Regions from separate parts of the Thioalkalivibrio sp. ALE17 genome, predicted to be linked through region 2. Evidence: predicted binding sites of a transcription regulator. Region 2 holds the regulator's gene; each other region holds the start of a gene.

Region 1 (3,256 bases), on a different contig from region 2:
GCGGTGGAGTCCTGGGTGCGCGAGGCGAGGGTGCGGACCTCGTCGGCGACCACCGCAAAGCCGCGGCCCTGTTCGCCCGCGCGGGCGGCCTCGATCGCCGCGTTCAGGGCCAGCAGGTTGGTCTGCTCCGCGATCCCGCGGATCACGTCCAGCACCGAGCCGATCTGCTGACCTTTCTCGTCCAGGTTGCGCACGGTTTCTTCGATGGTGGCGACCTCGCCGGACAGGCGGCCGATGTCGCTGACGACGGTACGCACGACCTCGCCGCCCGCGCGCGACTCCTGGTCGGCTTCCTGGCTGGAGGAGGCGGCATCGGAGGCGTTGCGCGCGACCTCCTGAACCGTCGCCGCCATCTCGTTCATCGCGGTCGAGACCTGCTCGGTCTGCGAACGCTGCTGGTCAATGTTGCCGTCGGTCTGCGCGCTGACCGCGGACAACTGCTCGGCGGCCGAGGCCATCTGGTCGGTCAGGGTGCGCAGCTCGCGGATGGAGTCCTGGAACTGGTCGAGCATGCTGTTCAGGGCAGTCGCAGTCGCGCCGATCTCGTCGTCCGCACCGACATTCACCCGGCGCGACAGGTCATGGTCGCCAGCAATCCCCTCCAGCGTCTGGCGCATGTGCGCGATCGGGAGCGCTACCGAGCGATAGGTCCACACCCCGGTAATCACGACCCCGATCAGGACCAGCAGCATCAGGGCGCCGCTGCGCACCAGCACCTGGGTGTAGAACTCCGATACCCGTTCGGCCTCCGCGCCGGCCACGTCGATCTGCAGGTCGACCAGCTCGGTGATCTGGTCGCTGATCGGGTCGATGCTGTCGTACAGCGGGCCGTTGAAGGCATCGAGCTCGCCCTGCACATCGCCCGACATCCCGCCCAGCGCCGCCTCCAGACGATCCAGGTCCGCGTTCGCCGCGCGGAACAGGGAGCGGGCGCCATCGGCGAGTTCCTGTTCCCGGGGCGTCAGCGTCGTGGCCAGGTAGGCCTCCCAGATTGTGGCGATCTCCGTGCGCGCCTCGCGCACGTCGGCCAGGGCCTCTTCCGCGGTCATGCGCCCGGCATCGGCCTTGTTCACGGCATCGATAACCAGCACCGCGTAGTTGTCCGCGATGGTCTTCAGTTGCTGCAGGGGCACGACCCGGTCGTGGTAGATGTTCTGCACGCCTTCTTCGATATTGGCCGTGCCGCGGGCGGCCAGGGCCGCCAGCAGCAGGAGTGCGGCCACGGGCACCACGATGGTGATGACCAGCTTGGATCGAACGGAGAGCGAGCGGAGGTTCATGGGCGGGTCCTTGTATGGCCTGGAAGGGGTAAGCCCGAGGTACCGGGCCGGGGGAATGCCGATCCATGCAGGCGTCCGTGCCCCGGGTATTCCGGGGGCGGGCGTCGTGCGCGGACGGCTGCGGTGTTACCGGCAGGTGCCGCGCCTTGTTCGCGCGCATGGCAGCGGACGCCACCGGCGGCGGCATTACCCTGATGACAGATGAAACGGCCCCGCGCGCCAAACCTTGAGCCACATCAACCGCGCCGAGTGTCCCTCAAGGTGGCGGGACGCTGGTCGGATCGGTGCCCGTGGTCCTGGCCCGGGCGCCGTCTCATTCCGGGTCGCGGTCGCGGTCGCGCTCGCGGTCGCGGCTCGACGCCAGTGTCTCGCGGATCCGCCGTAGATCGCGCACGTACTCCAGCATGGCCATCATGGCGTCGGCGAACAGGTAGGCCCCGAACAGGATCATCCCGGCCGCAAAGAGCCCGGCCAGCGGCCACAGGAGGGCTGCAAGCACGGCCAGTGCCCAGCCGATTGCTTCCATCTGTTCCGCTTCCAGCCCGAATGCGGCTACGGCTGCGCCCGCGAAGGGTTCTGCGGCCGTCAGGGAGATCACCGACAGGGCCACCGCCAACAGGACCACGCCGGTTGCCAGCAATTCGCCCGCCAGCCGCATGCAGACGACAACGCAGGTGATGGCGGGATAGTCCCGGGTATCCAATGCTCCCAGTGCCCGGGCGCGGCGCCACAACAACGCGACCCAGGCGACTACGGCCATCCCGAACAGGATCTGCAGCAGGATCAGGGAGACGAGCGGCCACGGGAGCTCCGGTGTCTCCTGCGCCAGCATCCAGAAGGCCAGCGAGGCCAGCAGTCCGCCGAGGCCCGTCAGGGCGGCGATGCCGCGAAGCGCCCAGCCGGCCAGCCGCTGCAGGGGAAGCGTGCCTTCGGTTCCACCGGTCGTCTCGTCGGTCAAGGGGGCCTCCATGGGGGACGATTGCCCTTGCGATAGTGCCCGAAAATCGCTTCGAGCAGGCGAGAGACCGGTGATTCGGCCGGCGCGTACAACCACGGGGCCCAATGCATGCGGCATGGACTGGTGTGTGGAGGCGCTGCAGGGCCAGCGCGCGTGCGCGTCGGGCTTCGGGCCTTTTGCAATCATGCGGTGTTTCGCGAAATCTATCGGAACCAGGGGCGCCTGCTGAAGCGAACCCCGTGCGCCCTCACAACCCCGACGCAAAAGGAGCCTGCATGGTGAACGAGACGGACGATCCAAAGCTGGAGATCAGCGTCAACGCGGCCCGCGAGCTGGTGGATATTGGTCTGGCGGTGCTGCTGGATATCCGTCAGCCCTTCGAGCTGGAACTGGAGGGCGAGGTGGAAGGGGCGGTCCCGGTGCCCCTGTTCCGCTTGAAGCAGCTACTGGGTCGGGGCCTGTCGGAGGAAGAGCAGGAGCTGCTGGACGCGGACGAGCCGGATGATCGCGACTTCCAGCACTTCATCTCCCTGATTAACCGGCATCACGTCACCCAGGACCAGATCCTGCTGTGCCTGTGCAACAGCGGCCGGCGCAGCCTGCGCGCCGCCGAACTGCTGCGGGACCTGGGGTATACCCGCTGCCTTTCGGTTCGCGAAGGCTTTCGCGAGTGGCCCCGCGACGCCGCTACCGAATAAGGCGCGTACTCGCCTCCCGGCCTCGTTGCTGGCAATGCGCCGGCTCTCGGCGCATTGCGCAAAGGCTTGTCGTTCTGCCCGCCCGTTGGAACGAGCCCGGGGCGTCAAGCCCGGATGGCAGGGATCGGCTGGCCTCAGTGACCGTGTGTCTCGTGCGCGTCCACCGGTTCTTCGAACGCGATGAACAGGATGCAGTCCTCGTCCGAGATGCAGTGGGTGGTGTGTGCCAGGCGCGGCGGGCCATAGGCGTAGGTCCCGGGCTGAAGCACCACCGGTTCCTGGCCGTCATAGTCCACCTGCATCTCGCCCTGAACCAGCAC
Region 2 (3,256 bases):
TAACAAGCCGTTGAAGGTCATCGCGGTTGCCTCGGGCAAGGGCGGGGTGGGCAAGACCAACGTATCGGTGAACCTGTCGGTGGGCCTGGCCCGGCTCGGGCGCGAGGTCATGCTGTTCGACGCCGATCTGGGCCTGGCCAACGTGGACCTGCTGTTGGGGATGCGTCCCGAGCGCACGCTGCACGACCTGGTGACCGGGGACGTGGACAGCCTGGAGGACGTGCTCGTCCAGGGGCCGGACGGGGTGAAGGTGGTGCCGTCGGCTTCCGGGATCGCGGCGATGGCCAACCTGACGCCGGCCGAGCATGCCGGTTTGATCCATGCCTTCAGCGCCTATCGCAAACCCCTGGATGTGCTGATCGTGGACACCGCGGCCGGCCTGCAGGAATCCGTGACGTCGTTCTGCCGCGCGGTCCAGGAGACCCTGGTGGTGGTCTGCGACGAGCCCGCCTCGATTACCGACGCCTATGCCCTGATCAAGGTCCTGCACCGCGATCATGGCCTGCGTCGCTTCCGCATGGTGACGAACATGGTCGACGGCCGCGAAGGCGCCGAGCGACTGATGCAGAAGCTCAATACCGTCTGCGGCAACTACCTGCCGGAGGTGGTGCTCGACCTGGCCGGCTATATTCCGATGGACGATCACCTGCGAAAGGCGGTGCAGAAACGCGCGCCAGTGGTACAGCAGTACCCCGGGAGCCCGGCGGGGAAGGCCTTTGCCGAACTGGCACGGACCGTGGACCGCTGGCCGGTGGGGGGCGGTGACCACGGTGGCGTCGGGTTTTTCGTGGAACGGATGCTGCAGAGCGCATGATGACGACGCGTAATCGACTTTCCGGCTATCAGGCGACCTCCGCGGCCAGCGGCGGACACGAACAGCTGATTGCCGATCACGTCGAGCTGGTCCACCGCATCGCCCATCACCTGATGGCGCGGCTCCCCGCCTCGGTGCAGGTGGATGATCTGATTCAGGCGGGCATGATCGGGCTGCTCGAGGCGGCGCGCCAGTTCGAGGGCGGCCAGGGCGCGACCTTTGCCACCTACGCCGGCATCCGCATCCGTGGCGCGATGATCGACGAGCTGCGCCGCAGTGACTGGACACCGCGTTCGGTGCACCGCAACAGTCGGCGTATTGCCGCGGCGATCCAGACCGTCGAGGCGCGCGAGGGGCGGGCGGCGCGTGGCAGCGAGGTCGCCGCCGAGCTGGACGTGCCGATCGACCAGTACTACGAGATGCTGCAGGATCACGCCGGGGCCCACCTGTTCGCTTTGGACGACCTCGGCGGGGGTGACGACGGGGCTGATCGCGTGATCGAAGGGCAGGAGGTGTCGCCGGCCCGCACCCTCGAGGCCGGTGAGTTCCGTCAGGAACTGGCCGAAGCCCTCGGCGACCTCCCCGAACGCGAGCGGCTGGTGCTGTCGCTCTACTACATCGAAGAGCTCAACCTGCGCGAGATCGGTGCCGTGCTGGGCGTGACCGAGTCGCGCGTCAGCCAGATCCGAAGTCAGGCCACCATTCGACTGCGTGCCCGCCTGGGTTCGTGGCTCGAAGACGGTACGGCTTTGCAGTTATTCTAAAACCCACCCTACGAATCCCGGAGTGACGTGTGGACAAGGGAATGAAGATTCTCATCGTGGACGACTTTTCCACGATGCGGCGCATTATCAAGAACCTGTTGCGTGATCTTGGCTTCAACAATACCCAGGAAGCCGACGACGGCAGCACCGCGCTGCCGATGCTGCAGAACGGCGATTTCGACTTTCTGATCACCGACTGGAACATGCCCAACATGCCGGGGATCGACTTGCTGAAGGCCGTGCGCGCCGACCCGAACCTCAAGTCCATGCCGGTGCTGATGGTGACGGCGGAGGCCAAGCGCGACCAGATCGTCGAGGCGGCCGAGGCGGGCGTGAACGGCTACGTGGTCAAGCCGTTCACCGCCGAGACGCTGAAGGAAAAGATCGACAAGATCTTCGAACGCATTGAAGCACAGGGATAATCATGCGCCTGTGACCGATATGCCCGGCGCCCGTGGCACCGACCGCCGCGGGCGTTGTCCGAAACCTTCCGCGCCGTACCCGCAAGAGGCTTCTCATGACTGAACAGGAACACCCACCACGCGATGATCAGCTGGAGCTTGCGCGACAGCTGGTCAAGACGCTGGAGGCGGGCGACGACACGGGCGCCCGGGCGCTGGTGCAGGATCTGGCGCGCCCCTATGACCGCGAACTCTTCGACGAGCTGGGCAAGCTGACCCGCGATCTTCACGAGGCCCTGCAAAGCTTCCGCGGCGATTCGCGTCTGGTCGAACTGACCCAGGCGGAGATCCCGGACGCAAAGGAACGCCTGAATTACGTGGTCACGATGACCGAACAGGCGGCCCACGACACCATGAATGCCATTGAGTCGAGCCTGCCGATCGCGGAGTCGTTCAGCCAGCAGGCGGCCGACCTGACGGCGAAGTGGACGCGCTTTCGTAACCGCCAGCTCTCGGTGGAGGAGTTCCGGGACTTTGCCCGCGAGCTCGACACGTTCTTCGCGCAGGCGGGGGACGACACCGAGGAGCTGCGCCGGCTGCTCTCCGAGGTGCTGATGGCCCAGAGTTATCAGGACATTACCGGCCAGGTGATTCGCCGCGTGATCCAGCTGGTGACCGACCTGGAAGAGAACCTGGTGTCCCTGATCCGGCTCTCCAGCGGGCGCATGGAGCAGGTCGAGGCGGCCGAGGCGTCGCTTGAACAGCGCGAGGAGGATCGCGAGGCGGACCGCAAGGGTCACGGTCCCAGCGTGCCCAAGACTCAAGATTCCGCCGCGGATGTCGTTCAAGGACAGGACGAGGTGGACGATCTGCTATCGAGCCTGGGCTTCTAGGCAGTGCCCCTCATGCGAATGGCGCCACGCGACCGGAGAGACTGAATGGCCATCGACCCCAATGACGAAATCCTTCAGGACTTCCTGATCGAGGCCGGGGAACTGCTGGAGGGGCTCAACGAGCAACTCATCGACCTGGAACAGAATCCCGATGACCGGGATCTGCTGAATGCGGTCTTTCGTAGCTTCCATACCATCAAGGGTGGAGCCGGCTTCCTGAGCCTGGATCCCCTGGTGACCGTGTGCCATCACGCGGAGGACGTCTTCAACCTGCTGCGTAACGGTGAGCGGCGGGCGGACAGTCACCTGATGGACACCATGCTGCGGGTGCTGGACACCCTGAACGTAATGTTCGGGGACCTGCGCTCCGGCGTGGATCCCACG
Region 3 (3,256 bases), on a different contig from region 2:
TGTGAGGACGCAAGGTACTGGTCGAGCATCCGAAATGCCAGCATCGGTGCGAATAAGCTGCATCAGGCTTGTGTGATACGGCGTCCGCCACGGGTGTTGGGGCGGGTGCGCCCGTAGGGGTCGTAGGTCGCCGCCGGGCCGGCCTCTTCGCCGCGCAGGATCTGCATGGAGAGCTCCACGCGCTGGCGATCGCGATCGATCAGGCGTGCGTTGCCCTGGTTGAGGGTGTTGCAGCGCTCGATGGACTGGCGCAGGGCCTGCCAGTGATCGTTGAGGACGGCACCGTCGTCCATGCGCGAGAGCAGGCGGGCCATGCCCTCGGGCGTGAATGACTCGCTCGCGGCCTCGGCGATAGCGCGCTGCTGGCGGGTCTCGGTCTCGAGTTCCTGCAGCAGCCCCTGCTTGGTCGCCACGACTTCCTGCAGGGTCTCCGGGGTGCGCGCCTCGACCGCGCGGGTCTCCTGGATCAGGGCCTCTTCCAGTTGGTGGGCCAGCCGGATCGAGGTTTCCAGGGAGCGCAGCAGGCGATGGCGCGTGTCGGTGTTCATCGGTGAGGTCCGTGATTAGCGCAGCAGGCGCTCGAGGTCGATCATGCGGTCGGCCAGCTGTTCGTTGTCCACCGGGTAGTTGCCGCTGGCGATCGCCTCGCGCAGCTCGGCCACACGCGCCGCGTCGAACGGGGCGTTCTCGCCGGCGCTGGCGGCCGAACTCATCGCCTGGGCGGCGCCGGTCAGGGTGAGCGAATCGTTACCGGTGGTCACGGCGCTATCCGACCCTTGCGCCCGGTTGGGCGCGCCGCTGGAGTCCTCGCGGCCCTTGACCGTGGAGCTCTGGCCGTCGGGGCGCAGACTGTTCGTATTGAGGCCCTTGATATCCATTGTGCCGTCCTGTCGTTGTAACTGTGCTGCAAGTGTTTACGGCCGCGTGTGCTGAAACTGTAGCCCTGTGGCGGTGGTTTTTGTAACACCAATCACAGAGTCGGCATCAAAGTGTCACCCGGACGTGCCCGGAGGGCTGGATTTCGCCCTCGACCACGCGCCCGGACGAGGTGTTCCTGACCCGGATGCGGTCCCCGAGGGTGCCGTTTTCCAGGGCCTCGCCCTGCATGCGGATGGCGATCGAGCCGTTTTCGGCAAGGATCGTGACCCGCTGGCCGCGGCTGACGATCTCGCGCTGGGTGACGTGCTGTGTGCCGATGATCTGGCCCGGACGAATGCTGCGCCGGGTCTGCTGACCGATGAGGGCCGACTTGTCTTCATGATAACTGCCCGCGTGGCGTGACGTCTCGATGCGCTGGAAGCGCAGATCGCCGCTGGTCAGCGTGTGCTGGCGAGGGAGGTTGCGACTGGCCACCAGCACCTGAGCGTAACGTTCCACCGTGGCCGGGACATACAGCTGCCAGGTGACCGGGCCCGCACACTGAAGGTGGATCGCGGTATTGCCGTCGCGGCGGCCGCCGGGCGGGAAACGGGCGTTGAGTCCGTCATGGCAGTAGGCCAGCCGGAGCCGGTTGTCGAGCTGGCCGATCTCGATATTGATGTCGTCGCTATGTTCGGCGTCCAGCTCCTGCAACAGAAACTGTTCCGCGGCCGCGCGGATCTCCGCAACGGGGTGGATCTCGGCGTGGGCCGGCACGGAGAGCGCGAACCACGCCACGAGAGCCATGAGCCCCATGGGGATGCAGCGTGATGTACAGGTTGTATGTGGATGCATATGCCGGTCCTCGCCGCCCGAGGGAATACCCCGGGTCTGCCGCGTCCGTTCGCGGACCCGAAGCTATGCAGGTTTGATGCCAGTTGTCCGGGCGGTGCCCGACTCAAGGCCCGGCGTTCAATGCCGTTATCCCTGGGAAGCGGCGCCAGAAGGCGCATACAGGCGATTGCAAATGACAGCCCGGGGGTGCGCGGTGCACACTGAGCTCCCGGGAGCGGCTCGCGGCAGATGGGCGCGGGACAAGGAGAGCAGCACCATGAGTCAATTCATTGACGATGTGAACCAGCGAACGCAGCTGGTGGGTCAGAACCGGATGGAACTGCTGCTGTTCCACCTGGGTGGATCACAGACCTTCGGAATCAACGTGTTCAAGGTGCGCGAGGTGATCCCGTCGCCGCCGCTGCGCCAGATCCCGGGGTCGATGAGTGTGGTGCGCGGTGTGGCTACGCTGCGGGGCGGCACGGTGCCGATCATTGATCTGGCGCGCGCCATGGGCCTGCGCAGCGCGGCCGGTGCCAGCGACAGCGGCGACCAGAAGGTGGTGGTCACCGAGTTCAACCGTTCGGTTCAGGGGTTCTGGGTATCGGCCGTGGACCGGATCGTGAATGTGAACTGGCAGGATGTGAAGTCGCCCCCGCGCGGAACCGGGCGCGAATCCTTTCTGGTCGCGGTCACCGAGATCGACAACAAGCTGGTCGAGATCATCGACGTGGAACGGGTGCTTTCGATCGTCAATCCTCTGCCGACCGAGGTCTCCGAGTCCATCCGAGCGGACGCCACGCCAGCGGGGGGGCGCAAGGTCGTGATCGTTGACGACTCGGTCGTGGCGCGCAAGCAGATCGAGGGGGCGATTCGCGGTCTCGGGTTCGAATACGAGGTTTTCAAGGATGGTCAGGAGGCGCTCGACTTCCTGGAGCAGAAGGCCGGGGAGGGCCCGGTTCGCGACCAGATCGAGCTGGTGATCTCGGACATCGAGATGCCACGCATGGACGGCTATACGCTGACGGCGCGGATCCGGGACAATCCCGCCCTGAAAGATCTGAAGGTGCTGCTGCATTCCTCGTTGAGCGGCGAGTTCAATACCGACATGGTCAAGCGCGCCGGGGCCGATGCGTTTCTCTCGAAATTCAACCCCGACGAACTGGCCAACGCGGTGCTCGACCAGACCGGGCGCGAGGATCAACAGGTCGAATGACCGCCGGGGGGAACGGGGTTGCCGCCCGGCAAGGCCGGGGCGGCGTCACATGGCCGACAAGGGCCCAGTGTCGTGTCCCGCCTGCGACACCGTATACTGAAACCCGCTACCGGGGATTCCCCCTGCGTTTCGTGGCGCGGGCGCCGCTGTCAAGGACTCGTCATCAGGATGCTAATCACCATGGACTGTGCTCGGGGATGAACCGGTGATCGATTCCCGCGATTACGAGGAGTTTTCCCGCTTCCTGCAGGACTGCTGCGGCCTGGTGCTGGGTGACAGCCGTCAGTATCTGGTGTCGAGCCGACTGTCCCGGCTGCTCGACGAGTTCGACTTCAAGAGCGTGCCGGA

What was found. The regulator FliA, encoded in region 2, starts transcription of late flagellar genes. The targets are predictions, from matches to a motif close to GCTAAAGTTNNNNNNNNNNCNGCCGATA.
Region 1: the regulator FliA is predicted to act here: its motif matches at 1,485-1,512, upstream of H609_RS0109945 (methyl-accepting chemotaxis protein).
Region 3: the regulator FliA is predicted to act here: its motif matches at 1,815-1,842, upstream of H609_RS0109360 (chemotaxis protein CheV).

Annotation. Positions count from the first base shown of each region.
Region 1 is NZ_AUDT01000017.1:29,925-33,180, reverse strand. It holds gene H609_RS0109945 (methyl-accepting chemotaxis protein) at 1-1,280, opposite strand, end outside; gene H609_RS0109940 (hypothetical protein) at 1,594-2,238, opposite strand; gene H609_RS0109935 (rhodanese-like domain-containing protein) at 2,514-2,936, shown strand; gene H609_RS0109930 (cupin domain-containing protein) at 3,071-3,256, opposite strand, start outside.
Region 2 is NZ_AUDT01000004.1:165,675-168,930, forward strand. It holds gene H609_RS0105510 (MinD/ParA family protein) at 1-814, shown strand, start outside; gene H609_RS0105515 (RNA polymerase sigma factor FliA) at 811-1,578, shown strand; gene cheY (chemotaxis response regulator CheY) at 1,620-2,000, shown strand; gene H609_RS0105525 (protein phosphatase CheZ) at 2,096-2,872, shown strand; gene H609_RS0105530 (chemotaxis protein CheA) at 2,918-3,256, shown strand, end outside.
Region 3 is NZ_AUDT01000013.1:50,859-54,114, forward strand. It holds gene H609_RS0109345 (flagella synthesis protein FlgN) at 63-548, opposite strand; gene flgM (flagellar biosynthesis anti-sigma factor FlgM) at 564-878, opposite strand; gene flgA (flagellar basal body P-ring formation chaperone FlgA) at 985-1,674, opposite strand; gene H609_RS0109360 (chemotaxis protein CheV) at 1,970-2,908, shown strand; gene H609_RS0109365 (protein-glutamate O-methyltransferase CheR) at 3,114-3,256, shown strand, end outside.